3 regions of the Streptomyces sp. NPDC053367 genome follow, and region 3 is predicted to be linked to each of the others. Evidence: riboswitches for the same ligand, from Rfam matches in the RefSeq annotation. Region 3 holds a riboswitch; each other region holds the start of a gene.
What was found. A riboswitch is a leader RNA that binds a small molecule or an ion and turns the genes downstream of it on or off. The one in region 3 is predicted to bind cobalamin.
Positions count from the first base shown of each region.

Region 1: another riboswitch for cobalamin. It lies ahead of ACIGXJ_RS00305 (cobalamin biosynthesis protein); the one in region 3 lies ahead of ACIGXJ_RS16300 (ribonucleoside-diphosphate reductase subunit alpha).
Region 2: another riboswitch for cobalamin. It lies ahead of ACIGXJ_RS06870 (energy-coupling factor ABC transporter permease); the one in region 3 lies ahead of ACIGXJ_RS16300 (ribonucleoside-diphosphate reductase subunit alpha).

Region 1 is NZ_JBITYN010000001.1:53,710-61,023, reverse strand. Features, by position in the region: gene cobN (cobaltochelatase subunit CobN) at 1-1,701, opposite strand, end outside; gene ACIGXJ_RS00310 (cobyric acid synthase) at 1,698-3,224, opposite strand; gene ACIGXJ_RS00305 (cobalamin biosynthesis protein) at 3,221-4,165, opposite strand; cobalamin riboswitch at 4,266-4,408, opposite strand; gene ACIGXJ_RS00300 (hypothetical protein) at 4,660-4,881, opposite strand; gene ACIGXJ_RS00295 (anion permease) at 4,913-6,163, opposite strand; gene ACIGXJ_RS00290 (class II aldolase/adducin family protein) at 6,358-7,032, shown strand; gene ACIGXJ_RS00285 (alpha/beta hydrolase) at 7,206-7,314, shown strand, end outside.
Region 2 is NZ_JBITYN010000002.1:88,213-95,526, reverse strand. Features, by position in the region: gene ACIGXJ_RS06890 (FAD-dependent oxidoreductase) at 1-1,417, shown strand, start outside; gene ACIGXJ_RS06895 ((2Fe-2S)-binding protein) at 1-9, shown strand, start outside; gene ACIGXJ_RS06885 (dihydrodipicolinate synthase family protein) at 1,520-2,431, shown strand; gene ACIGXJ_RS06880 (proline racemase family protein) at 2,464-3,468, shown strand; gene ACIGXJ_RS06875 (GntR family transcriptional regulator) at 3,559-4,299, shown strand; cobalamin riboswitch at 4,560-4,747, shown strand; gene ACIGXJ_RS06870 (energy-coupling factor ABC transporter permease) at 4,777-5,466, shown strand; gene ACIGXJ_RS06865 (energy-coupling factor ABC transporter substrate-binding protein) at 5,463-5,867, shown strand; gene cbiQ (cobalt ECF transporter T component CbiQ) at 5,874-6,623, shown strand; gene ACIGXJ_RS06855 (energy-coupling factor ABC transporter ATP-binding protein) at 6,620-7,314, shown strand, end outside.
Region 3 is NZ_JBITYN010000005.1:195,128-202,441, reverse strand. Features, by position in the region: gene ACIGXJ_RS16310 (GlxA family transcriptional regulator) at 1-869, opposite strand, end outside; gene ACIGXJ_RS16305 (ribonucleotide-diphosphate reductase subunit beta) at 1,096-2,109, opposite strand; gene ACIGXJ_RS16300 (ribonucleoside-diphosphate reductase subunit alpha) at 2,109-4,460, opposite strand; cobalamin riboswitch at 4,582-4,738, opposite strand; partial or broken gene ACIGXJ_RS16295 (GNAT family N-acetyltransferase) at 4,763-5,290, opposite strand; gene ACIGXJ_RS16290 (NACHT domain-containing protein) at 5,417-7,314, shown strand, end outside.

The sequences.
Region 1 (7,314 bases), on a different contig from region 3:
CATCGGCGGGACCAGATGGTCGACGACCGTGGCGTGGCCGCGCCGCTTGGCCTGGGTGCCCTCGCCGGGGTCGTTGACGATGAACGGGTAGATCAGCGGCAGGTCGCCGAGGACCGCGTCCGGGGCGCAACCGCCGCTCAGCCCGAGGCCCTTGCCCGGGAGCCACTCCATCGTGCCGTGCTTGCCCATGTGGACGATCGCGTCGGCGCCGAACGAGTTCTCCAGCCACCGGTAGGCCGCCATGTAGTGGTGCGACGGCGGCATGTCGGGGTCGTGGTAGATCGCGATCGGGTTCTCCCCGAAGCCGCGCGGCGGCTGGATCATCACGACGACGTTCCCGAACTGCAGGGATGCCAGCACGATGTCGTCGCCGTCGACGTACAGCGAGCCCGGCGGCTCGCCCCACGCCCCCAGCATGGCGTCCCGCAGCTCCGGGTCGAGCTTGTCGAACCACGCCCGGTAGTCGGCGAGCGGCACACGCGCGGGCGCGGAGGCCAGCTGCTCCTCGGTGAGCCATTCGACGTCGTGGCCGCCGGCCTCGATGAGCCGGTGGATCAGCTCGTCACCGCCCGACGGGTACTCGGTCAGGCTGTATCCGGCCTCCTTGAGGGCGTCCAGCACCCGCACCGCCGACGCGGGCGTGTCCAGTCCCACCGCGTTGCCGACCCGCGAGTGCTTGGTCGGGTACGCGGTGAAGACCAGGGCCAGCCTCTTCTCGGCGTTCGGCTTGTGCCTCAACTGCGCGTGGCGTACGGCGATCCCGGCCACCCGCGCGGCCCGCTCCGGGTCGGCCCGGTACACCGGCACGTCGTCCGGGCCCTGCTCCTTGAAGGAGAACGGCACCGTGATCAGCCGTCCGTCGAACTCCGGGATCGCCACCTGCATCGCCGCGTCCATGGGGGACAGCGCGGCGTCCGACTCGTCCCACGCCGCTCGCGAGGAGGTCAGGCACAGGCCCTGCAGCACCGGCACGTTCAGGTCGGCGAGGGCCCCGATGTCCCACGCCTCCTCGTCGCCGCCCGCCGAGGCGTGCGAGGCGTGCGTGCCGCCCGCCGCGAGGACGGTCGCCACCAGCGCGTCGGCCTCGGCGAGGAGCTCGTACAGCCCGGCGTCCGCGCCGCGCAGCGAACCGCAGTACACCGGCAGGGCGTTGGCGCCCCGCGCCTCGATCGCCTCGCACAGGGTGTCCACGAAGGCGGTGTTGCCGCTGAGCTCGTGGGCCCGGTAGAAGAGCACGCCGACGGTCGGGCGGCCCTCCTGGAAGGCACGCTCGCCGTGGACGCCGTACTCCGGCGTCTTCCGCGGCGCGGCGAAGCCCTCGCCGGTCAGCAGCACGGTGTCGGACAGGAAGCGGGAGAGCTCGACCAGGTTCTCCGGTCCGCCCTCCACCAGGTACTTCAGCGCCTCCGCCACCACGCCCGCGGGCACACTGGACTCGGCCATCAGCTCCGCGTCCGGTACGGCCTCGCCGCCCAGCAGCACGGTCGGGACGCCGGACGCCTTCAGCGCGGCGAGCCCGTCCTCCCAGGCGCGCTTGCCGCCGAGGAGCCGTACCACGGCGATGTCCGCGCCCTGGAGCAGCGCGGGCAGTTCGGCGGCGACGTCGACCCGGGTCGGATTGCCGATCCGGTACGGCGCACCCGAGGCGCGGGCCGCCAGCAGGTCCGTGTCGGCGGTCGACAACAACAACACTGTGCTCATGCGGGCGCTCCCGGTGGAATGAAAGGCAGTCCTTGCGGCGCGCCGGACTCGATGAGCCGCCACAGCGCGTCCGTGTCCGCGTGCTGTTCGATCAGGTCGCCGAGCCGGTCGAGCTGCTCCTCGCGCAGCGCGGCGAAGGACGTGTCGGGCGCCGGCACGAAGCGGCGGCCCGCGGCGGCGGCCACCTCGCGCAGGAAGGCGCGCCGGAAGCCGTCCGACTCCAGCGAGCCGTGCCAGTGGGTGCCCCAGGTCTGGCCGACCCGGCAGCCGTCGAGGAAGGGCTCGCCCGACAGGACGGTGGCCACGCCGTGGTGGATCTCGTACCCCTCGACGGGTTCGCCGAGTGCCTCGCCGGCCGGCCGGGTGAGGGTCTTCTCGCGGGCGAACCGCACCCGCACGGGCAGGATGCCGAGCCCGTCCACCTGGCCGCGGCGGCTCTCGACCTCGTCCTCGATGTGCTCGCCGAGGATCTGGAACCCGCCGCAGACGCCGAGGACCGGCCGCCCCTCGGCCGCCCGGCGCACGAGGGCGTCAGCGAGGCCCCGCTCGCGCAGCCACTCCAGCGCCCGCACGGTCCCCCGGGTGCCCGGCACCACCACGAGGTCCGCGTCGGCCAGTTCCTCCGGCCGGTCCACGAACCGCACGACCACGCCCGGTTCGGCGGCGAGGGCGTCGACGTCCGTGAAGTTGGACATCAGCGGGACCGCGCACACGGCGACGCGCAGCACGTCCTCGCCGACGGGCGGCGCCACGTTCGACTCGCGGACGGTGCCCCGCAGCGACACCCGCAGCCCGTCCTCCTCGTCGATGCCGAGACCGTGCCGGAAGGGCAGCACACCGTACGTGCGCCGCCCGGTGAGGTCCTGGAGCATGTCCAGCCCCGGCTCCAGCAGCGAGACGTCCCCGCGGAACTTGTTCACGAGGAACCCGGCGACCAGCTCCTGGTCCTCGCGCGAGAGCAGCGCCACCGTCCCGAAGAAGGACGCGAAGACGCCCCCGCGGTCGATGTCGCCGACGACGAGGACGGGGAGCCCGGCGTTGCGGGCGATCCCCATGTTCACGATGTCGGTCCGTCTGAGGTTGATCTCGGCCGGACTGCCCGCCCCCTCGCAGATCACCGCGTCATACGTGCCCCGCAACTCGGCCAGACAGTCCAGCACGGTGCCGAGCAACTGCTGCTGCCGCCCGCCGTGGTAGCCCCGCGCGCTCAGCTCGCCGACCGGCTTGCCGAGCAGCACGACCTGGCTGCTCTGCTCGCCACCGGGCTTGAGCAGCACGGGGTTCATCAGCGCGGTCGGCTCGACGCGGCAGGCCTGCGCCTGCATGGCCTGCGCCCGCCCGATCTCGGCGCCCTCGCGCGTCACGAACGAGTTCAGGGACATGTTCTGCGCCTTGAAGGGCGCGACCTTGACCCCCTGCCGCACCAGCCACCGGCAGATACCGGCCGTGACGACGCTCTTGCCCGCGTCGGAGGTGGTGCCGGCGACGAGGAGACCCCCGCCCGTGTTCTTCCCCCCGCTCATCTCTTCCGCCCCTTCGCGACCAGGCGCCCGGCGACTCCCACGCCGAGCGCGAGCCAGCCGACCCGGCGCGAGAGCCGTACCGCCCGGTCGATGTCGGTGACGGCGACGGCGCGGCCCGTCGCCCCGTTCAGTACGGGCCGGTGCTCGACCCGGCCGCCGTAGGACAGCGTGCCGCCGAGCCGCACCCCGAGGGCGCCCGCGAAGGAGGCCTCCACGGGACCGGCGTTGGGGCTCGGGTGCTGCGCCGCGTCGGCCCGCCAGGCGCGCACGGCGCCGCGCGGGTCGGGTCCTGCGGCCGCGGCGAGTACGGCGGTCAGCCGGGCGCCCGGCCAGCCGGCGAGGTCGTCGAGGCGGGCCGAGGCCCATCCGAAGCGGCGGTAGCGGGGCGACTTGTGCCCCACCATCGCGTCGAGGGTGTTCACGGCCCGGAACCCGAGCAGCCCTGGCACCCCGCCGACGGCACCCCACACCAGGGCGCCGACGACCGCGTCGGAGGTGTTCTCGGCGACCGACTCCACGACGGCCCGGGCGATCCCGTCGGCGTCCAGGGCCTGCGGGTCACGTCCGCACAGGTGCGGCAGCCGGGCCCGGGCGGCCTCCACGTCACCGGCCTGAAGCGCCCGGCCGATGGCCCGGGCCTCGCGCGCCAGCGAAGTCCCGCCGACGACGGCCCAGGTGGCGGCGGCGGTCAGCGCGACGGATGCGGCCGGGGAGCGGCGTACGGCACGGGTGGCCGCGGCGCCCAGGGCGACCGTGCCGCCCACGCACACGGCCGTGTGCAGGGCACCCAGGCCGCGGTGGTCGCGCCACAGCTTGCGTTCGACGGCGCCGGCGGCGCGGCCGAACGCGGCGACCGGGTGCCCGCGGCGCGGATCACCGAGCAGGAGGTCACCGAGGAGGCCGGCGGCGGCGCCGTACGCGAACACGCGATCGGCACGCATGGGGCTCAGCCGGCCGTGCAGGCGGGCAGGGCAGGGGTGGTGAACCGTGTTCGGCAGCCGCGCATGGCGATATGTCCTCACTCAGGGTGTCCGCGCCCTGGTTCGACGAGACCGGCGGTGAGAGTTCCTGGCTTCCGGGGATGGCTACCCCGGTGACAGTGGCGGGACCGCGCCGGATTCGCACCGGCTTCCTCTCCTGCCGCCGTAGATGGCTCCGGCAGTCCACCACGGCCCGCGAACACCCGTCAACTCGCTGTTGACCTGCGAGGCTGGAGTGTGCCGAGGCCCACACCGGGACCACGCGGGGCCGCCCGCGGAGACCGGCTCGGGCGGAAATGCGCCGTGCCGGACGGCAGTCCGGTAAACCCCGCTCGTGACGTTCCGTCAGCACCCGCGCCAGGTCGAAAGGCGGCCCTCGTGCGCGAGGGGGCCGTCACGGACTCTCCTCGTCCGTGACGGCCCCCTCGCCAGGGCCTGGCGTCAGACGCCGGGCCTCACGCCATGATCAGGTAGATGCCGTACGCCACCGCCGCCGCGCAGGCGGCGAAGCAGGCGTAGGCGCCGGTGACGGCGAGGGCGGCGGAGCCGCCCTGGGACGCGGCCCGCTCCTGGCGGGACAGGCCGACGACACCGAGGGTGAACAGGCCCACGAGGGCCACCGTGACCACGAGGCTGACGCCGAAGACGGAGCCGAGGGCCGCCCAGTCGATCTTCATGCTGCTGATTCCTTAGACGCGAGGTGGGGGGTCAGACCGCGGCCTTGGGGGCGGCCGGGTCGGCGCTCGTCGGGGCGTGAATGGTGGCCGAGAGCTCCTCGGCCATGGCGGTCGTCGGCGGCGGGGTGACGGCGGCCATCGCGGTGGTGATCACGCCGGCCGGCTCCGCGTCGTCGGTGCCGTCGGTGTCGTTGACGTTGGTGTGGTCGACGACCTCGCGGCGCGAGAGCTTCCAGATCGCGGCGCTGGAGGCCACCAGGAAGACGGCCACGAGCGCGGTGCCCCAGTCGCCGAAGCCGGTGACGTACTCGGCGAGCGCGCCGACCAGCGCGGCGGCCGGCAGGGTCAGACCCCACGCCACGAACATCCGGGTGGCCGTGGACCAGCGGACCACGCCGCCCTTGCGGCCGAGGCCGGCGCCCATCACGGAGCCGGACACCGAGTGCGTGGTGGAGAGCGAGAAGCCCAGGTGGGAGGAGGCCAGGATGACCGTCGCGGCGGAGGTCTGGGCGGCGAAGCCCTGCTGCGGCTGGAGGTCGGTCAGGCCCTTGCCCATGGTGCGGATGATGCGCCAGCCGCCCAGGTAGGTGCCGAGCGCGATAGCCAGACCCGCGGACAGGATGACCCACATGGGCGGGTCGGAGTCGGGGGCGAGGGAGCCGCCGGCGACCAGGGCGAGGGTGATGATGCCCATCGTCTTCTGGGCGTCGTTGGTGCCGTGGGCCAGCGAGACCAGGCCGGCGGACGCGATCTGCCCGGCGCGGTAGCCCTTCGCCGCGGCCTTGCCGTCGGCCTTCTTGCCCAGGGAGTAGCTCAGCCGCGTGGCGAACATCGCCGCGACTCCCGCGACCAGCGGGGCCGCGATCGCCGGGAGCAGCACCTTGGTCACCAGTACGTCGCCGTGCACCGCGCCGAGGCCGGCCGAGGCGACGGTCGCACCGATCAGGCCGCCCATCAGGGCGTGCGAGGAGGAGGACGGCAGACCGACGAGCCACGTCAGCAGGTTCCAGAGGATCGCGCCGACCAGGGCGGCGAAGATGACCTCGGGACGGATGCCTGATTCGTCGACCAGACCCTTGGAGATCGTGTTGGCGACCTCGACGGAGAGGAAAGCACCCACAAGGTTCAGGGCGGCGGACATGGCCACCGCGACCTTGGGCTTGAGCGCACCGGTCGAGATGGTCGTGGCCATCGCGTTGGCGGTGTCGTGAAAACCGTTCGTGAAATCGAACGCGAGTGCGGTCACCACCACAATCGCGAGGATCAGTGAGAGGTTTTCCATTTACCCAGGCAATCGTTCGAAGGTCATTGGCTTGTCGAACGTAGGTAACCCAGGTGAACGCGAGGTGAACTGGGCAGGGCATCGGAGTGTCGGAAAGAGGGGTTCCGGGCTACGTCGCACCCCCTCCGCCCGGTCGGCCCTTGTGCCCCAAGGGCCCCGTTGAAGAGACCAGGGTCACCCGGCAGGATCACGGCATGTCCGAGCATCCTCACGACCGGGGCGACGGGACGGCCGCCGCCTGGGCCGACCTGGTGGCCACCGCCCGTCGCACCGTGGCCGACGGCCTCGTCGTCGGCACCTCCGGAAACGTCTCCGTCCGCGTCGGCGACACCGTCCTGGTCACGCCGTCCGGCGTGCCCTACGACCGCCTCACCCCGGACGACCTCACCGGCGTCGACCTCACCGGCCGCCAGGTCCTCGGCACCCTGGTGCCCACCAGCGAGCTGCCCATGCACCTCGCCGTCTACCGCACCACCGGCGCCCGCGCGATCGTCCACACCCACGCCGTCCACGCCACGGCCGTCTCCACCCTCGTCCCCGAGCTGCCGCTGATCCACTACATCACCGCGGCCCTCGGCGGCCCCGTCCGCGTCGCCCCCTACGCCGCCTACGGCACCGACGAGCTCGCCGGGCACATGCTCCGGGCCCTCGCCGGCCGCACCGCCTGCCTCCTGGCGAACCACGGCACGATCGCCTACGGCGCCTCACTCGACCAGGCATACGACCGCACCGCCCAGCTCGAATGGATGTGCCGCGTCTGGCTGACCGCCTCCTCGGTCCCGGGCCTGGCCCCGGCCCTGCTGACCCGGGAACAGGTCGCGGAGGTGGGGGAGCGGCTGCGGGGCTACGGCCAACGACAAGCGCCCTGACGGCCGCCGAAGCGGCGAAACGAGAAGCGCCCTGACGGCCGCCGAAGCGGCGAAACGAGAAGCGCCCTGACGGCCGCCGAAGCGGCGAAACGGCGGGACGGCCGGGAACGACGACGAGGCCCGATCGCCCCGGCCCACTGGCCGACGGCCGGGTCCGCCAGGACACTGAACCCGTGCGCACTGTCAAAGCGACGGCCGCCGCCGTCACCGTTGCCCTGGCCACCGCCGCGGCCACCGTCGCCGCCGGCCGCCTCGCCAGCGACGCGGCACTCAAGGCGCCGC
Region 2 (7,314 bases), on a different contig from region 3:
GCCGTCTGACCCGGTGTACGACCTGGCGGTGATCGGAGCGGGCCCAGCGGGTCTGGCGGGCGCGGTCACGGCGGCCCAACTCGGCCTGCGGGTAGCCCTGTTGGACGCGAGCGTGCAGACCGGCGGGCAGTACTACCGGCACCCCTCCCCCGGCCTCGGCGCCGCCCGCCCCGAGGCGCTCCACCACGGCTGGCGGGCCTACGCCGGCCTCCGGGACCGCCTCGCCGACAGCGCGGCGGACCATCTCCCCGCACACCAGGTGTGGACCGTGGCCCGTGAGCCGGACGCCTTCACCGTGCACGCGGTCGCCGACGACGACCGCCCGGTCACCGTCCGCGCCCGGACCGTGCTGCTCGCCACCGGGGCGTACGAGCGCCAACTCCCCTTTCCCGGCTGGACGCTGCCCGGCGTCGTCGGGGCGGGCGGGGCGCAGGCCCTGCTGAAGTCGGGGCTCGTGCTGCCCGGCCGCCGGGTCGTCGTCGCGGGCAGCGGCCCGCTGCTGCTCGCCGTCGCGGCGTCGCTCGCCTCGGCCGGGGCGCGGGTTCCGGCGCTGGTCGAGGCCTCCGGTTACCTGGGCTACGCCCGGCGGCCGTACGTCCTCGCAGCGGGCAAGCTGTCCGAGGCCGCGCCGCACGCCCTGGCCCTGCTCCGGCACCGGGTCCGGGTGCGCACCCGCAGCGCGGTCACCCGCGTGCACGGCACGGACCGGGTGGAGGCCGTCACGGTGTCGCGGCTGGACCGCGACTGGCGGCCCGTACGGGGGTCGGGCCGCCGTATCGACTGCGACGCCCTCGCGGTGGGGCACGGCCTGGTCCCGCAGGTCGACCTGGCCACGGCACTGGGCTGCGCGACCCGCCGCACCCCGGACGGCACCCACGCGCTGGCCGTCGACGGCGACCAGGAGACCTCGGTGCCCGGTCTGTGGGCCGCGGGCGAGACCGGCGGCGTGGGCGGGGTGCGCCTCGCCCTGCTGGAGGGCGAGCTCGCCGGAGCCGCTGCCGCCGCCCGGCTCGGGGGGCGGGCGCTTCCCGAGTCCCGGCTCCGGCGGCTGCGGCGCGAACGGGCCCGGCTGCGGGACTTCGCCGGCCTGATGGCCGCGGTGCACGCGCCGCGGCCCGGCTGGACGGGCTGGCTCGACGACGCGACGGACGTGTGCCGCTGCGAGGAGGTCACCGCCGGCCGCGTCCGCGAGGCCGTCGCCGGGCAGGGGGCCGGTGACGCCCGGACCGTCAAACTGCTCACCCGCGCGGGCATGGGCTGGTGCCAGGGCCGTATGTGCGGCACGGCGGTCGCCTGCCTCGCGGCCGGCTCGGGCCTGCCGGCCTCACCGGAACGCCGTCCGCTGGCGGCGCCCGTGCCGCTCGGCGCGCTGGCCTCGCTCGCCGAGCGGCCCGCGCAGGACGAACCGGGGCCGTGAACCGGACGCGCCCGCCCGGCCACCGCAAGCCGGCCCTCTCGCGGGCCGCCCGACCGCACCACCGCACTCTCACCTCCCTCCCACCACAGAAGGGTTCTCCCGATGAGCACCACCGGCTCCTGGAACGCCGAACGTCCCTGGCGCGGCATCATGGTCGCCACCGCGCTGCCGCTGCGCGAGGACCTCTCCGTCGACTACGACGCCTACGCCGAGCACGTGAGCCGGCTCGTGGCGAGCGGCTGCGACGGTGTCGTGCCCAACGGCTCGCTCGGCGAGTACCAGACCCTGACCGACCGGGAGCGCGCCCAGGTGGTCCGTACGGCCGTGGAGGCCGCGGGCGACGGGGCGCGGGTGATGCCGGGCGTCTCCGCGTACGGCAGCGCCGAGGCGCGGCGCTGGGCCGATCAGGCCGCCGAGGCGGGCTGCGGCAGCGTGCTGCTCCTGCCGCCGAACGCCTACCGGGCCGACGAGGGGGCGGTGACCGCCCACTACGCCGAGGTCGCGCGCGCCGGACTGCCCGTCGTCGCGTACAACAACCCCATCGACACCAAGGTCGACCTGACTCCGGAGCTGCTGGCCCGGCTGCACGCCGAGACGGGGATCGTGGCGGTGAAGGAGTTCTCCGGCGATGTGCGCCGGGCCTACCGGATCGCCGAACTCGCCCCGGAGCTGGACCTGTTGATCGGCGCGGACGACGTGCTGCTGGAACTGGCCGTGGCCGGCGCGGTCGGCTGGATCGCCGGCTACCCCAACGCCTTCCCGGAGGCGTGCGCCCAGCTCTACGACGCGGCCGTGGCCCGCGACCTGGACACCGCGCTGCCGCTGTACCGGTCCCTGCACCCGCTGCTGCGCTGGGACTCCCGCACCGAGTTCGTGCAGGCGATCAAGCTGTCCATGGATGTCGTCGGGGTCTTCGGCGGACCCAGCCGGCCGCCGCGGACGCCGCTGCCCGAGGCGTACGAGGCCGAGATCCGCGCGGCCACCGAGAAGGCCGTCGCCGACGGCCACCGCTGAGAAACCGATCCGGCCCACCGAAAGGGGCGTTCGTGCGCACGCGTCATGTCTTCCACGCCGTCGACTCGCACACCGAGGGCATGCCCACCCGGGTCGTCACCGGCGGTGTCGGGGTGGTGCCCGGTGCCACCATGGCCGAGCGGCGCCGCCACTTCGCCGAGCACCTGGACCATCTGCGCACCCTGCTGATGTACGAGCCGCGCGGGCACGCCGCGATGAGCGGGGCGATCCTGCAGCCGCCGACCCGGCCGGACGCCGACTACGGAGTGCTGTACATCGAGGTCTCCGGGCTGCTGCCGATGTGCGGGCACGGCACCATCGGGGTGGCGACCGTGCTGGTGGAGACCGGCATGGTGCAGGTCACCGAGCCCGTCACCACCGTACGGCTGGACACTCCGGCGGGACTGGTCAGCGTGGACGTGACCGTCGAGGACGGGGCCGCGAAGTCGGTCACGCTCACCAACGTGCCGTCCTTCTGCGTCGCGCTCGACCGCAAGGTGGAGGTGCCCGGGTACGGGCCGGTGCGCTACGACCTCGCGTACGGCGGGAACTTCTACGTGTTCGTCGAACTGGACGCGCTGGGGCTGCCGTTCGACCGGACCCGCAAGGAGGACCTGCTGGCCGCGGGGCTGGCGGTCATGGAGGCGGTGAACGCGTCGCCGGACCGGCCCGTGCATCCGGCGCAGCCGGAGATCGCCGGGGTCAAGCACGTGTATCTCGCGGCCCCCGGCTCCGACGCGCGGCACTCCCGGCACGCGATGGCCATCCACCCGGGCTGGTTCGACCGTTCGCCCTGCGGCACGGGGACGTCGGCGCGGATGGCGCAGTTGCACGCGCGCGGGGAGCTGCCGCTGCACCAGGACTTCGTCAACGAGTCGTTCATCGGCACCCGGTTCACCGGGCGTCTGGTGGAGGAGACGGAGGTGGGCGGGGTGCCGGCGGTGGTGCCGCGGATCACGGGGCGGGCCTGGATCACGGGGACGGCGCAGTACTTCCTCGACCCGGACGACCCGTTCCCCGCGGGGTTCCTGCTGTGAGGCCCCGGCCGGCCGCAACTGCCGCACAAGGGCCGCGAAAACAACGTGACATTGTACTCTGGTGATCCGCAGCGGCACGAAGGGAACACCATGGGGCACCTCCAACGCAACCTCGCCACCACCCGCGAGCGGCTGCGCGACCAGGTCGCCCACGCGCTGCGTGCCGCGCTGATCTCCGGTGAACTCAAGCCCGGGCAGGTCTACTCGGCGCCCGGGCTCGCGGAGGACTTCGGCATCTCCGCGACGCCCGTGCGCGAGGCCATGCTCGACCTCGCCCGCGAGGGGCTGGTCGAACCGGTGCGCAACAAGGGGTTCCGGGTCACCGAGGTCGACGAGCGCGACCTCGACCAGTACAGCGAGATCCGTATGCTCATCGAGGTCCCGACGGTCGGCCGGATCACCCGCAGTGCCTCCCGCGAGGAGCTCGAGGCGCTGCGGCCCGTCGCCGAGCAGATCGTCGCCGCGGCCCGCGCGCACGACCTGATCGGCTACCTGGAGGCCGACCGGCGGTTCCACCTCTCGCTTCTCGCGCTCGCCGGCAACGACCGGCTCGTCGAGACCGTCGGGGACCTGCGCAAGCGGTCCCGGCTGTACGGGCTCACCGCGCTGGACGAGAGCGACCGGCTGATCCCGTCGGCCGAGGAGCACATCGAGCTGCTCGACCTGATGGCGGCCGGGGACGCGGAGGGTGCCGAGCGCTGCATGAGCCGCCACCTCGGCCATGTGCGCTCGCTGTGGGCGGAGGGCGGGCAGAAGCCCCTCGCAGCGCAGCAGACCCGGGCGCGGAAGACCGCCGGGACGGCGGGGCGTGACCTGGGGGCCGTGTCCTGAGGAATCAGGGCTGAGGGCCGGGGGCCGGGCGCGCCGCGTGCCCTCCCGCTGGAGCCGTCCCCTCGCGTCGGTCCCGCCCGGACCGTCCGAGGGCCCGGGCAGCGCCACCCGACGCACCCCGGGGAGCGCCGGCGCGCAGTGACGATGATCACGAGGCGTCCCCGGCGGGATGCGCCGGGGCGCAGAGGTGGCGCGGCGGAGGCCCGCCGGAGGCGTTGTGCGCCCCCCGGGGGCCGCTTGTCACCGTCGCGGTCAGGGCACTAGTGTCACCACGCCTTGGTGAACGGGAAATCCGGTGCGAAACCGGTGCGGCCCTCGCCACTGTGATCGGGAAGTCCGGCTCCGGCCCTCACGGGCAGCCACTGGGTCCGTCCGCGGACCCGGGAAGGCGGAGTTCGGGCGGTGGTACCCGTCAGCCAGGAGACCGGCCAAGGCGTGTCAACCATCCACGAGGTGCTGGAGAGGGTCTGCCGGGCCATGCACATAGCCGAGGGTTTTCTTCCTCCGGCGCACGCGATCGCCTGGGGCGTCGCGTCCGCGCCCTTCGTCGTCCACGGAGTGCGCTCACTCACCCGTGAGGTCAGGGAGCACCCGGAGAGCACCCTGCTCCTCGGCGCCTCCGGAGCCTTCACGTTCGTGCTGTCCGCCCTCAAGCTGCCTTCGGTGACCGGGAGTTGCTCCCACCCCACCGGGACCGGGCTGGGCGCCATCCTGTTCCGGCCGCCGATCATGACCGTCCTGGGCACCATCACCCTGCTGTTCCAGGCCCTGTTGCTGGCGCACGGCGGCCTGACCACGCTCGGCGCCAACGCCTTCTCCATGGCGATCGCGGGCCCCTGGGTCGGATACGGCGTCTACCGGCTGCTGCGCCGCTACGACGTGCCGCTGATGGTCGCCGTGTTCTTCGGGGCGTTCCTGGCCGACCTGTCCACGTACTGCGTGACCAGCGTGCAGCTGGCGCTCGCCTTCCCCGACCCGGGCAGCGGGTTCCTGGGCGCGCTCGGCAAGTTCGGCTCCATCTTCGCCGTGACGCAGATCCCGCTCGCGGTCAGCGAGGGCCTGCTGACCGTGCTGGTGATGCGGTTGCTCGCCCAGTCCAGCAAGGGCGAACTGACCCGGCTCGGCGTGCTGGTGGACGACCGCGAGGACGAGGCGGTGGCCCGGTGAAGCGCGGCACGAAGATCAACCTGCTGCTGCTCGCGCTCGTCGCCGCCCTCGCGGTGCTGCCGCTCGCCCTGGGCCTCGGCGACCACAAGGAGCAGCCGTTCACCGGCTCCGACGGCGAGGCGGAGACGGCCGTCACCGAACTCGACCCCGGCTACGAGCCCTGGTTCTCGCCGCTGTACGAGCCGCCGTCCGGGGAGATCGAGTCGGCGCTGTTCTCCCTCCAGGCGGCCCTCGGCGCGGGGGTCCTCGCGTACTATTTCGGGCTGCGCCGCGGCCGCAGACAGGGCGAGGAGCGTGCGCGGGCGCGGGCGCGGCTGGAGGACCCGAAGGATCGGTCCGAGGGGGAATCCGGCGAGGACACCCCCGCCGCGGACAGCCGCTCGGGCGCCGGGCAGGGCTGAGCACGCGTGCTGCCCATCGACGTGGCGGCGCACAGCAGCCGCTGGCGCCACCGCCACCCCGTGGACAAGGCCGTGCTCGGTCTGGGCCTGACCGTGCTGGCGATCTCCCTGCCGCCGTGGCCCGGCGCGGCCCTGGTGCTGGTCACGGCCCTCGTCGTGCTGCTGGGGCCGGCGGGTGTGCCCGGCCTCAGGCTGTGGCGTGCGTACCGGGTGCCGCTCGGCTTCTGCGCGAGCGGCGCGGTGACGCTGCTGGTGCAGGTCGGCGGGCCGGACGGCTGGATCACGCTCGCCGACGGGGGCGCCGTACGGGCCGGGGAGCTGATGCTGCGGACCTCGGCGGCCTCGCTCGGTGTGCTGCTGTTCGCTTTCACCACGCCCATGTCGGATCTGCTGCCGCGCCTGGTGCGGGCCGGCGTGCCGGCGCCCGTCGTGGACGTGGCGATGGTGACGTACCGGATGAGCTTCCTGCTCCTGGACTCCGTACGGCGGATCCGTGAGGCGCAGGCGGCGCGGCTCGGGCACACCACCCGGGCCGCCACCTGGCGTTCGCTGGCCGGGCTCGGCGCGACCGCGTTCGTGCGCTCCTTCGACCGGGCGGCCCGGCTGCAGTCGGGGCTCGCCGGGCGCGGCTACGACGGCACCCTGCGGGTGCTGGTGCCCGAGGCCCGTGTCTCCGTCCCCTTCACGGCCGGCGCCGTCGCGCTGCTGACCGCCGTCACCGTCCTCACCTTCGTCCTGGAAAGGGTCCTGCCGTGAGCGAGGCCGTACGCGACGCCCTGAGCGGGGCCGTCGGCGAGCCCCCCGTCGTCGCCCTGCACGGCGTGTCCTTCGCCTACGAGGACGGCCCCGATGTGCTCGACGGCCTGGACTTCGCGGTGCGCGAGGGCCGGGCGCTGGCGCTGCTGGGCCGCAACGGCACCGGAAAGACGACCCTGATGCGGCTGCTGAGCGGCGGACTGCGGCCGCGTGCGGGGCGGCTCACGGTCGAGGGCGAGCCGGTGTCGTACAGCCGTGACGGGCTGACCCGGCTGCGCACGACGGTCCAGCTGGTGGTGCAGGACCCCGACGACCAGCTCTTCGCCGCGTCCGTCGCGCAGGACGTGTCCTTCGGGCCGCTGAACCTCGGGCTGCCCGACGCCGAGGTGCGGGCGCGGGTGACGGAGGCGCTGGCCGCGCTGGACATCACCGCGCTGGCCGACCGGCCCACGCACCTGCTGTCGTACGGGCAGCGCAAGCGCACCGCGATCGCGGGCGCGGTGGCGATGCGGCCGCGGGTGCTGATCCTCGACGAGCCGACCGCGGGGCTCGACCCGGACGGCCAGGAGCGGCTGCTGAAGACGCTCGACGGGCTGCGCGCGGGCGGCACCACGGTGGTGATGGCCACCCATGACGTGGACCTCGCGCTGCGCTGGGCCGACGACGCGGCGCTGCTCACCCCGGCCGGGGT
Region 3 (7,314 bases):
AAGCCGGTCCGGCCCGCGATCGCGTCGACCGTCTCGTCCGTCGCCTCCAGCAGCCGCTGGGCCAGCAGCACCCGCTGGCGCAGGATCCAGCGGTACGGAGTCGTGCCCGTCTCCTGCTGGAAGCGGCGGGCGAAGGTGCGCGGGGACATGTGCGCGCGCTCGGCGAGCTGCTCGACGGTGACCTCCTCGTGGAGGTTGCGCTCCATCCAGGCGAGCACCTCGCCGACCGTGTCGCACGGCGCGGCGGGCAGCGGCCGGTCCACGAACTGCGCCTGCCCGCCGTCCCGGTGCGGCGGCACCACCATGCGGCGGGCGATGGCGTTGGCGACCTCGGGCCCCTGCTCCTTGCGCACCAGGTGCAGACAGGCGTCGATGCCGGCGGCCGTGCCGGCCGAGGTGATCACCGGGTCCTCGTCGACGTACAGCACATCGGGCTCGACCGTCGCGCGGGGGAAGCGCCGGGTCAGCTCCTCCGCGTGCTGCCAGTGTCCGGCGCACCGGCGCCCGTCGAGCAGCCCGGCCGCGCCGAGCACGAAGACGCCGGAGCACACGCTGAGCACCCTCGCGCCCCGCTCCACGGCCCTGACCAGGGCGTCCAGCAACGCGGGCGGATACTCCCGGACCGAGAAGTCACTCCCGGCGGGCAGGGCGATCAGATCGGCCTCCTCCAGCCGGTCCAGACCGTACGGCGTGGAGAGGGACAGGCCCGGGACGTGGGTGGTGAGCGAGCGGCCCTCGGCCGACACCACCGCGAAGTCGTAGACCGGAAGGCCTGCGTCGCTGCGGTCCAGGCCGAAGACCTCGCAGACGACACCCAGTTCGAAGGGGTGCACGCCGTCGAGCAGGACGGCGGCCACGTTGTGCAGCATGCCCCCAGTGTGCCGCGCGAGTGGCAGGAAATCGAGGGTGTGCGGCAGTCCTGCCACTGTCAGGTGTGTTCATGGCGGACGACACTGACGACATGAACGCATTCATGGAATACCTCGGAGTCGTCCTGCTCTTCCTCGTCCTCGGCGGGCCGGCGCTCGTGGGGGCGGTCCACGAGCGCCGGATCGACCGTCAGCTCAACGAGGCGTCCGCGCGCGAGACGCGGACTCAGAAGTCCTCGTCGAGGTCGACCGTGCCCTCCACGGCGACCTGGTACGCCGAGGGGCGCCGCTCGAAGAAGTTGGTCAGTTCCTGAACGCCCTGGAGCTCCATGAAGGAGAACGGGTTCTCCGAGCCGTACACCGGCGCGAAGCCCAGCCGGACCAGCCGCTGGTCGGCGACGCACTCCAGGTACTGCCGCATCGACTCGGTGTTCATGCCGGGCAGGCCGTCCCCGCACAGGTCGCGGGCGAACTGCAGCTCGGCCTCCACCGCCTCCCGCAGCATGTCGGTGACCTGCTGCTGGAGCTGGTCGTCGAAGAGGTCCGGCTCCTCCTTGCGGACGGTGTCGACCACGTCGAACGCGAAGGACATGTGCATCGTCTCGTCGCGGAACACCCAGTTGGTGCCCGTGGCGAGACCGTGCAGCAGGCCCCGGCTGCGGAACCAGTAGACGTACGCGAAGGCGCCGTAGAAGAACAGGCCCTCGATGCACGCGGCGAAGCAGATCAGGTTCAGCAGGAAGCGGCGGCGGTCGGCCTTGGTCTCCAGCCGCTCCAGCTTCTCCACCTCGTTGATCCACTTGAAGCAGAACCCGGCCTTCTCGCGGATGGAGGGGATGTTCTCCACCGCGTCGAAGGCTGCCGCGCGGTCGTCCGGGTCGGGCAGATAGGTGTCCAGCAGCGTCAGATAGAACTGGACGTGCACGGCCTCCTCGAACAGCTGACGGCTCAGATAGAGCCGCGCCTCGGGGGAGTTGATGTGCTTGTACAGCGTCAGCACCAGATTGTTCGCCACGATCGAGTCGCCCGTCGCGAAGAACGCGACCAGACGGCCGATCAGATGCTGCTCCGCCGGCGTCAGCTTCGCGAGGTCCGCGACGTCCGAGTGGAGGTCGACCTCCTCGACGGTCCAGGTGTTCTTGATCGCGTCCCGGTAGCGCTCGTAGAAGTCGGGGTAGCGCATGGGGCGCAGGGTCAGCTCGAAGCCCGGGTCGAGGAGATTGGTGTTGCGGTCGGACATCACTGGCAGGCCTCGCAGGACTCGGGGTTCTCAAGGGAGCAGGCGACCGCTTCGGGGTCGGCGGCCTGCTGGACGGGGACGGTCGCCTGCGCGGCGCGGGCGATCCGGGTCGCCGGGCGCGAGCGCAGGTAGTACGTCGTCTTCAGCCCGGACTTCCAGGCGTACGCGTACATCGAGGAGAGCTTGCCGATGGTCGGCGTCTCCAGGAACAGGTTCAGGGACTGCGCCTGGTCCAGGAACGGGGTACGGGCCGCCGCCATGTCGATCAGGCCGCGCTGCGGGATCTCCCACGCCGTGCGGTACAGCGCCCGCACCTCCTCGGGGATCCACGCGAAGCCCTGCACCGATCCGTTGGACTCGCGCAGCGCCTCCCGCGTGCGGGCGTCCCACACGCCCAGGTCCTTGAGGTCCTGCACCAGGTAGGAGTTGACCTGGAGGAACTCGCCCGACAGCGTCTCGCGCTTGAACAGGTTGGACACCTGCGGCTCGATGCACTCGTACACGCCCGCGATGGAGGCGATGGTCGCGGTCGGGGCGATCGCGAGGAGCAGGCTGTTGCGCATGCCGACCTCGGCGATCCGGGACCGCAGCGCCGCCCAGCGCTCCGGCCAGGTCAGCTCCACGTCGTAGTGGTCGGGGTGCAGCACGCCCCGCGCCGTGCGGGTCTTCTCCCAGGCCGGCAGCGGGCCGTTGCGCTCGGCGAGGTCCGCGGACGCCTCGTACGCGGCGAGCATGATCCGCTCGGCGATCCGCGTGGACAGGGCCTTCGCCCCGGGCGAGTCGAAGGGCAGGCGCAGTCTGAAGAAGACGTCCTGCAGGCCCATCGCGCCGAGGCCCACCGGGCGCCACTTGGCGTTGGAGCGGCCCGCCTGCTCGGTCGGGTAGAAGTTGATGTCGACGACCCGGTCGAGGAAGGTGACGGCCGTGCGGACGGTGGCGTCCAGCCGCTCCCAGTCGATGTCACCGTCGATCACGAACGCCCCCAGGTTCACCGAACCCAGGTTGCACACCGCCGTCTCGCCGTCGTCGGTGACCTCCAGGATCTCCGTGCAGAGGTTGGAGGAGTGGACGACATGGCCGGGCAGCGCCGTCTGGTTGGCGGTCCGGTTGGCGGCGTCCTTGAAGGTCATCCAGCCGTTGCCGGTCTGCGCGAGGGTGCGCATCATACGGCCGTAGAGGTCACGGGCGGGGATGGTCTTCTTCGCGAGGCCCGCTTCCTCGGCCTTGCGGTAGGCGGCGTCGAACTCCTCGCCCCACAGGTCGACCAGCTCGGGCACGTCGGCGGGGGAGAACAGCGACCACTGCTCGTCGGCGTTGACCCGGCGCATGAACTCGTCCGGGATCCAGTGCGCGAGGTTCAGGTTGTGCGTACGGCGGGCGTCCTCGCCGGTGTTGTCGCGCAGCTCCAGGAACTCCTCGATGTCGGAGTGCCAGGTCTCCAGGTACACCGCGGCGGCGCCCTTGCGGCGGCCGCCCTGGTTCACGGCGGCGACCGAGGCGTCGAGGGTCTTCAGGAACGGCACGATGCCGTTGGAGTGGCCGTTGGTGCCGCGGATCAGCGAACCCCGGCTGCGGACACGGGAGTACGACAGACCGATGCCGCCGGCGTGCTTGGACAGGCGGGCGACCTGGTGGTAGCGGTCGTAGATGGAGTCCAGCTCGTCCAGCGGGGAGTCGAGGAGGTAGCAGGACGACATCTGGGGGTGCCGCGTGCCGGAGTTGAACAGCGTGGGGGAGGACGGGAGGTAGTCGAGCCGGCTCATGAGCCCGTAGAGCGCGGCGACTTCGTCGACGGAGCGGACCGTGTCGTCCTCGGCCAGGCCGCAGGCCACACGCAGCAGGAAGTGCTGCGGCGTCTCGACGACCTTGCGGGTGTGCGGGTGCCGCAGGAGGTAGCGGCTGTGCAGGGTGCGCAGGCCGAAGTAGCCGAAGCGGTCGTCGGCCGCCGGGTCGGCCAGCGCGTCCAGCCGCTCGGCGTGCAGTCGTACGAACTCGGCGGTGCGGTCCGCGATGAGACCCTCGCGATGACCGACGGCCACGGACCCGGTGAAGGAGGTGACCCCCTGGGAGGCGGCCTCGGCGGCGATGGAGACCGTCAGCAGCCTGGCGGCCAGCCGGGAGTAGGCCGGGTCCTCGGAGATCAGCCCGGCCGCCGCCTCGGTGGCCAGCTCGCGCAGCTCCGCCTCGTCGGCCCGGGCGGACCGGCCCCGCAGCGCGGCGGCGGCCACCCGGCCGGGGTCGGCGTCGGGCAGGTCGGCGGTCAGCTCGGTCAGGGTCCGCAGCAAGGCCGTTCCCGGAGTGTCCTCGTCGGTCGGGACGGCTGAGGCCGGGTCTGCTGGCGCGATGGTCACGTGGGGGCTCTCCCTCGCTCGGCACGGGGCCCGCGCGAGGGGCATGGCGGCACACGAGCGCACGCGGCGCCGCGTCCACCGGCCCATTCCGCGAGGCCCGGACGTCGGGGCACCCGACCGGTCGGCCGGGGCCACTGTCGGCAGGTCCTCGGACTGACGCCTGTGCACGAACGCGCACAAGGCACACCGTTGCGGGACAGTTCCGGATTCACACCGGATTCCCCTGCGACGACAGCGAGCATGAGCATACATCTAGTGCCGGGTGCGGGTGACACCCCCATATGTTGTGTCGCCGCGTGACTTCAGAGCGTCAACTCGTAGGTGAGCAGAGTGAAGTCGCTGCCCGGGACAGGCCGCCAGCCGCGCTCGGGGCACGCACGAAACCGACGCGTTCGCAGAGGCGGCGGGCCGCGCCCATGGCGGGCTGGGTCGACAGGACGACCGCCGTGCACCCCGCATGGCCCTCGCGCGGGCGGCACAGGCCCGGACGAGGGCCTCGCCGACTCCCCGGCCCCGGGCGGCGTGGGCGACCGCGAGCATGCGGATCTCGGCCTCCCCTGGGCCGGCCGGATGGCCAGAGGACCGGCCGACGGCACGAAGGTGACGCAGCCGAGCGGCTTGTCGCCCACCACCGCGACCAGGACGTCCGCGGCGGCCCGCTTCGCGACGTCCCTGAGCTCGCCGAGCTACCAGTCGCTCCCGCCGAAGGTGAGGAGGCCGTCCTGGCGATACGCCTCGGCGGTGACCTCGCCGGCCACCCCGCACTCCGCGGGGTCCACGGGCCTGATCGGTATGTCCCGGCGCCCTGGTGTGCCCGACGGGCCCGGCACCGCGGCGGCCTTCCCTGGCCTCCCGCGGCCGAGTTGCGCGACCACCCTGGAGTGCTTCCATGGAAATGGGTGTCGACGTCCATGGTGATCCTCCGTCCAGGAACGCTCTTCCGGAGGGAGCACGCAATGACGAGGGTCGTCCGTCACCCTCCCGGCAAAGTGCGGCCCCCCGACGCGCCGATGGCCACGCTGGAGCTGAGACGCGCGGCGAGCAGGATCAGACACGCACTGCTGCGCGACTGGCACGCCCTGACGATCCGGCTCGAGGCCCGCCGCGGCACCACGCGCCCGAGGAAGTGGCGCAGATGGCTGTCCTACACCAACGCGACGCGCGTGGTCTGGCTGATCGCCCTGTTCGCGGTGCTCGCCTGGTGCGCGGAGGGCGTGTACATCCTCGTCTCCCAGCACACCACCGCCTTCGAGACCTGGAACGACAACGACGGCTTCGACACCATCGTCCGCTTCGTCGGCCCCGTCCTCACCGCCTCCATCGCCGCCGCCCTCTTCCTGTTCTGGTGGTACCGCTGGACCAAGCGGCGCTACCTCACCAAGGCCCGTGAGCAGCCGCGCAGACTCGTGCCCACCGCGGGCCCGGACAGCGAGCGGATCGTCGGCCGCGAGCAGATCGCCGAGGTCATCGCGGAACGGCTGCGGGAGCGCGACACACGGCGGCCCTATCTGCTCGTCGGCGGCGTCGGCGTGGGCAAGACCGCCGTCCTGGTACGGCTCACCGAGATGCTCGCCCGGCAGCACGCCGTGCCGGTGCCGATCCGGCTGCGGGACTCTCTCGACGGGGCCGAGCTGAACTTCGAGCAGCTGGCCCGGCGCCGCTTCGCCGAGGAGGCGCCGCACGGCGTGCTGGCCCGCACCAAGACCGACCGGGTCTGGCAGCAGCTGCTCGCCGACGACAAGCTCGTCGTCATCGCCGACGGACTGGAGGAGGCCCTCCTCGACGACGACCTCCAGCAGAACCGGGACAACGTCATCCGCCGGGCCATCGAGCGCGCCCACCGGGAGAAACTGCCCCTGGTCATCGCCTCCCGGCCGCACAGCCCGCTGGAGAGCACCTCCGCCGCGATCGTGGAGCTGGAGCCGCTCAGTGAGGAGGAGGCGCTGCTCTTCGTCGATGCGGACATCCCGGAGACGGACGCGCGGCGGCTGGACTGGATCGTGGAGACGGCCGAGATGACGGAGTCGCCGATCTACCTCCAGATCGCCCGCGAACTGCACCGCCACGGCGCCCTGGAACGCGACCGCCCGCGCAACGACCCCGACCGGCTGGACACCCGCAGCTGGGACCGCAGCATGCTGCGCCTGTGGCTGCTCCAGACCTGGGAGCACACCCTGTGCGAGGGCAGACTGCGTCAGGACGTCGCCCTCTCCCCGCACGAGCGCCGGGACACCGTGGAGGTGGTCTCCGCCCTGGCCTGCCTCGGCCTGCTCCAGGACAAGCTGGAGGTCGGCCTCGCCGAGCTGATCGACCGCAACGCCCACCTCGGCACCGGCCGCCGCGCGCGGGCCCAGGCCGAGCGGATGTGGAACGGGCGGCACAGGTTCGACCGGTACGGCAGCAACGGCAACGTCTTCACCGAGTGGCACCGGCAGCGCATCTGGGACGCGCTGTGCGAGCGGCTCAGCGACGAGAACGCCAGACGGCTGCGCGAGGGGGACGTGAACCAGTGCCGGGCGCTGCTCGCCCGCCTGACCGGCGACGCGATCAGGCTCCGGCTGGTGGAGGGCTTCGAGCGCAAGGTGCGCTTCCCGCACAGCATCATGCAGGCCTACTTCGGCTACCGCGTCCTCAACCACCTCGGCGAGCGCGGCGCCGCCCGGCTGGCCGAGCAGGCGCTGCAGCCGCCCGGCCCCAGCCGTGAGCTGCTCATCGCGCTGGTGCTCCAGTCCCGGCGGCGGGCGGCGGACCTGTCGGTCGAGGGCGGCAGTGTGCGCGCCGAGGCGAAGAAGCGGATGAAGGAACAGGTGCGGCAGGCGCCGGTGACCCCGCGCACCCTCACCCAGCGCCTGTG